Regions from separate parts of the Cupriavidus sp. UME77 genome, predicted to be linked through region 2. Evidence: riboswitches for the same ligand, from Rfam matches in the RefSeq annotation. Region 2 holds a riboswitch; the other holds the start of a gene.
What was found. Region 2 has a riboswitch for ZMP and ZTP ahead of A9975_RS15350 (LysE family translocator). Riboswitches for the same ligand answer to the same signal wherever they lie in the genome.
Positions count from the first base shown of each region.

Region 1: it holds a riboswitch for ZMP and ZTP, as region 2 does, so the genes downstream of both, glyA (serine hydroxymethyltransferase) here and A9975_RS15350 (LysE family translocator) in region 2, are expected to answer to the same signal.

Region 1 is NZ_LZZU01000090.1:1,095-3,486, reverse strand. It holds gene glyA (serine hydroxymethyltransferase) at 70-1,317, opposite strand; ZMP/ZTP riboswitch at 1,440-1,542, opposite strand; gene ybgC (tol-pal system-associated acyl-CoA thioesterase) at 1,704-2,108, shown strand; gene tolQ (protein TolQ) at 2,105-2,392, shown strand, end outside.
Region 2 is NZ_LZZU01000043.1:39,439-41,830, reverse strand. It holds gene A9975_RS15355 (LacI family DNA-binding transcriptional regulator) at 1-226, shown strand, start outside; gene A9975_RS15350 (LysE family translocator) at 284-916, opposite strand; ZMP/ZTP riboswitch at 937-1,020, opposite strand; gene A9975_RS15345 (VOC family protein) at 1,091-1,588, opposite strand; gene A9975_RS15340 (LysR family transcriptional regulator) at 1,653-2,392, opposite strand, start outside.

The DNA.
Region 1 (2,392 bases), on a different contig from region 2:
AAGGCCTGCCGCAGGCGCGGCGCGCGCCGCGGCTGCCGGCCACCCGCGCGTGGCGGGTGGCGCTGGGCTTTAGCCGTAGACCGGGAAACGCTTGGTCAGGGCTGCCACTTGCTCGCGTACGCGAGCGATATTGGCCAGGTCGTGCGGGTTTTCCAGCACGTCGGCGACGAGGTTGGCCACCAGGCGGGCTTCTTCTTCCTTGAAGCCGCGGGTGGTCATGGCCGGCGAGCCCAGGCGGATGCCCGAGGTGACGAACGGCTTTTCCGGGTCGTTGGGGATGGCGTTCTTATTGACGGTGATGTGCGCTTCGCCCAGGACCTTTTCGGCTTCCTTGCCGGTGATCTGCATGGCGCGCAGGTCGACCAGCATGACGTGGCTTTCGGTGCGGCCGGAGACGATGCGCAGGCCGCGCTCGATCAGGGTTTCGGCCAGCACGCGGGCGTTCTTGACCACTTGTTGCTGGTAGGTCTTGAACTCGGGCGAGAGGGCTTCCTTGAACGCGACTGCCTTGCCGGCGATCACGTGCATCAGGGGGCCGCCCTGGATGCCGGGGAAGATGGCCGAGTTGATGGCCTTCTCATGCTCGGCCTTCATCAGGATCACGCCACCGCGCGGGCCGCGCAGGCTCTTGTGGGTGGTGGTGGTGACGAAGTCGGCGTGCGGCACCGGGTTGGGGTACTCGCCGGCGGCGATCAGGCCGGCGTAGTGGGCCATGTCGACCATGAACAGGGCGCCGATGGACTTGGCCACCTTGGAGATGCGTTCGAAGTCGATGCGCAGGGCGAAGGCCGAGGCGCCGGCGATGATCAGCTTGGGCTTCTTTTCCTGGGCCAGCTTTTCCAGCGCGTCGTAGTCGATGTCTTCGTTTGCGTCCAGGCCGTAGCTGACCACGTTGAACCATTTGCCGCTCATATTGAGCGCCATGCCGTGGGTCAGGTGGCCGCCTTCGGCCAGGCTCATGCCCATGATGGTGTCACCCGGCTTCAGGGCGGCGAAGAACACGCCCTGGTTGGCCTGCGAGCCGGAATTGGGCTGCACGTTGGCGGCTTCGGCACCGAACAGTTGCTTGACGCGGTCGATGGCCAACTGCTCCACGATGTCGACGTACTCGCAGCCACCGTAGTAGCGCTTGCCGGGATAGCCCTCGGCGTACTTGTTGGTCAGTTGCGAGCCTTGCGCGGCCATCACGGCCGGCGAGGTGTAGTTTTCCGAGGCGATCAGCTCGATGTGCTCTTCCTGGCGCTGGTCTTCCTTCTGGATGGCGGCAAAAAGCTCGGGGTCGATCTGGTCGATCGTATAGCGGCTGCGTTCGAACATGGCGAAAACTCGTCTGAAAAAAAGGGAATTCCGAATGGCTTCGGGGTAGGGCGCGCGGGGAAGGCACAGGCGACCGGCGCCGGACGCGTTAGCTATCCGGCGCAGGGCGCACCCTGCTTCCCATTCGCTGCCCAGGCGAGCGGCAGGCGCTTGAAACATCGCGCCAGAGAACTTTGCGCTTCCTCGTGGTAGTGCCCACTGACTTCGCCAGTCGCGCAAGATGGAATGGTTGGCGGCAGTTTAACGCGAGGCGCTGGCTCGCTGCAAGACGGTGCTGCGGGGCCAAAGACCGAAAGTCAATGCCTTGTCCGTCAGGTAATGTAATTGTTGTAATGTCAGACAAGGGTTTACACCGGGTCGGGCCGGCTGCCGTTACAATCGCGGCCATGACCAACAATGTGTGGGCCTTGCGGGTGTACTGGGAAGACACCGACGCGGGCGGCGTAGTGTTCTACGCCAATTACCTCAAGTTCTTCGAGCGCGCCCGTACCGAGTGGCTGCGCTCGCTAGGCATCGAGCAGCAAGCGCTGGCCGATGAGACCGGCGTCGTCTTCATCGTCAGAAGCACGGCGGTGGACTACAATGCCCCCGCCCGTCTGGACGACCTGCTTGAGATCCGGACACAGATTGAACGGGTTGGCCCGGCGTCGGTCCAATTCGCCCAAGAAGCCTGGCGTGGTGAGCAATTGCTGGCTACTGGCGCCATCCGGGTTGGGTGTGTTGATCGTAGCACATTTCGCCCGACTCCCATTCCCGCCCCCGTCCTTGCAACCATCAAGACCGCTCGATGAATCCCGTGACCGTCACGCAAGACCTGTCGATCATTTCGCTGGTGCTGCACGCCAGTGTGCTGGCACAGGCCGTCATGGCCCTGCTGCTGGTGATGTCCCTGTTCTCGTGGACATATATCTTCCGCAAGCATTTCTCCCTGCGCGCCGCGCGGACCCAGACCGAGGGGTTCGAGCGCGACTTCTGGGCCGGCGGCGACCTGCAGGCCCTGTATCAGAGCGCAGCCAACAATCGTCACAACACAGGCGCGCTGGAACGGATCTTTGAATCCGGCATGGGCGAGTAC
Region 2 (2,392 bases):
TATTCCCGGAGACCTTTCGGTGATCGGCATCGGTACGCCGGAGACGCTTGAGTTGATGTATCCCCCGCTAACCACTCTACGCTTTGACATCGAGCGCGCCGCAGAGGCTGCCGCACATCTGATGCTTGACCGCTTGGGCGGGGAGGGGGGGACACAGCCACGTATCGTGAATGTGCCGCTTGACTTGGTTTTGGGGGAGTCGTGCGCCACGGCAGCGCCCAGGTAGGCCGGTGGGCTGTACAGCCGGCTGCTGCGCCGGCGTATTGGCAAGGTGTTGCTATTTCTATTTCTTGGATTCGTAGGCCATCCGCACCGCCAGACCGGTCAGAACGCTTCCCATCAGCCAGCGCTGCACCAATAGCCACTGCGGGCGTCCTGACAGGAAGGTGGATATAGATCCGGCCGTCACGATGATCAGTGCATTTACAGCGAGGCTGATCGAAATCTGAACGCTGCCGAGCGCCAGCGACTGGGTAAGAACACTGCCATGTCCTTCCGTAATAAATTGGGGCAGCAGCGACAGATACATGACGGCGATTTTTGGATTCGCCAGGTTGGTGATAAACCCCATGCTGAAGAGCTTCCTTGGGGTATCGACCGGTAGGTCGCGCACTGCAAACGCGGACCGTCCGCCCGGTTTGACCGCTTGCCAGGCAAGATATAGAAGGTACAAAGCGCCGCCAAGGCGAAGCGTGTCGTATGCGTAAGGTACCGCAAATACGAAAGCCGTAATTCCGAATGCCGCGCACAGCATGTAGAACACAAAGCCCAGAGCAACGCCGCCCAATGAAATGAGGCCTGCGCGTCTACCTTGGCAAATGGAGCGGGAAATTAGATAAATCATGTTCGGCCCCGGCGTTAAAACCATTCCCAAGGCCACAAGAGCGAACATGAGCAACTGTGCAAAATCAGGCATAACCCATCTCCAAGGATAGTAGGTAATGCCCAGGCGCGCGGCGGCTAGCAACCTCACGCTCCCCGATAGTGCCCTATCTGTATGCGCCAGTCACATGAGTGCAGAAATCATAGCACAGGAGAAAATGCTCTAGGCTACGGGAAGAATCATTGGCAACGCCGGGGACACGCTCCTTCAACTTGCGGATAGATTTTGGCCCAGCCGTGCTGCTTCTATCGCGGCGATGTCGATCTTTTTCATGGTCATCATCGCGTCAAACGCGCGCCTGGCCACAGCAGGATCGGGGTCGGATATTGCCGCCATGAGGGCGCGCGGGGTGATCTGCCATGACAAGCCCCAGCGGTCCTTGCACCAGCCGCATGCGCTTTCCTGGCCGCCATTGCCGATGATTGCGTTCCACAAGCGGTCGGTTTCGGCCTGGTCGTCCGTCGCGATTTGAAAAGAGAATGCTTCGTTGTGCTTGAAATACGGGCCGCCGTTCAGCCCAAGGCAGGGGATGCCGACGACGGTGAACTCAACCGTCAGGACATCGCCCTGCTTGCCGCCAGGATAGTCGCCCGGTGCGCGGTGGACGGCGCCGACAGAGCTGTCGGGGAACGTCTGCGCATAGAAGTTCGCGGCGTCAACGGCGCCACCTTCGTACCACAGGCAGATCGTGTTCTTGCTGGTCATTTCGCATCTCCTGATAAGTTGGCCACCCGCATCCGCGCAGCAGCCGCAGTGACGTCGCGCGTGACTATTTTGTGTGGGTTGCGTGATCTTCGAACGCGGAGACGATGCCGTCAATCATTGCCGTGATGCGCGCGGTATGCCGAAGGTCTTGATGCGTGACGAGCCAGATTTCGTAGACCGCCCCACGTGCGGGTTCCGGCCATATCTGCACGAGGCCGTCGTGTTCAGCCAGATGTATCGGAAGTTCACCGATGCCGAGTCCGGCCTTTACCGCGGTGCGCAGCATGAGGCTGGAATTGAAGGTCGATACGATGCGCCCCGCGTGTATCGGTTCGCCAGCAAGCGTCGGTGATCGATTCCCGGTCCAGTTTCCCTGATAGACGACAAGATCGTGGCCCGCGAAGGCGGAGCCAGCGGCGGGCTTGCCGTGCTGCTCGAGATAGGCACTCGATGCAAAGAGCGCCATGGGCCAGCGAGCCAGGCGCCGCGCGACAAGATCGGGATTTTCCGGCCTGACCGACCGGACTGCGATATCCGCTTCGCGCCTTGCCAGGTTCAGCATGCGCGTCGACGTATCCAGCAGGATGCGCACTTCGGGATGCGCGGCATGCAGGCGTTCGATGGCGGGAAGCAGGAATTGGAGCGCGATCAAGTCGGTGCTGGTGACTCTTACGTCCCCCGCAAGCCGTGTATCCGTGCCTTGAGTTCGTCTGACGAGTTCGTGTGCGGAGTGTTCCATTTTCTCCGCCGATCTCAGCGCGGCCTCGCCTGCGGCGGTCAACGCGTAACCGTCAGAGGTGCGCA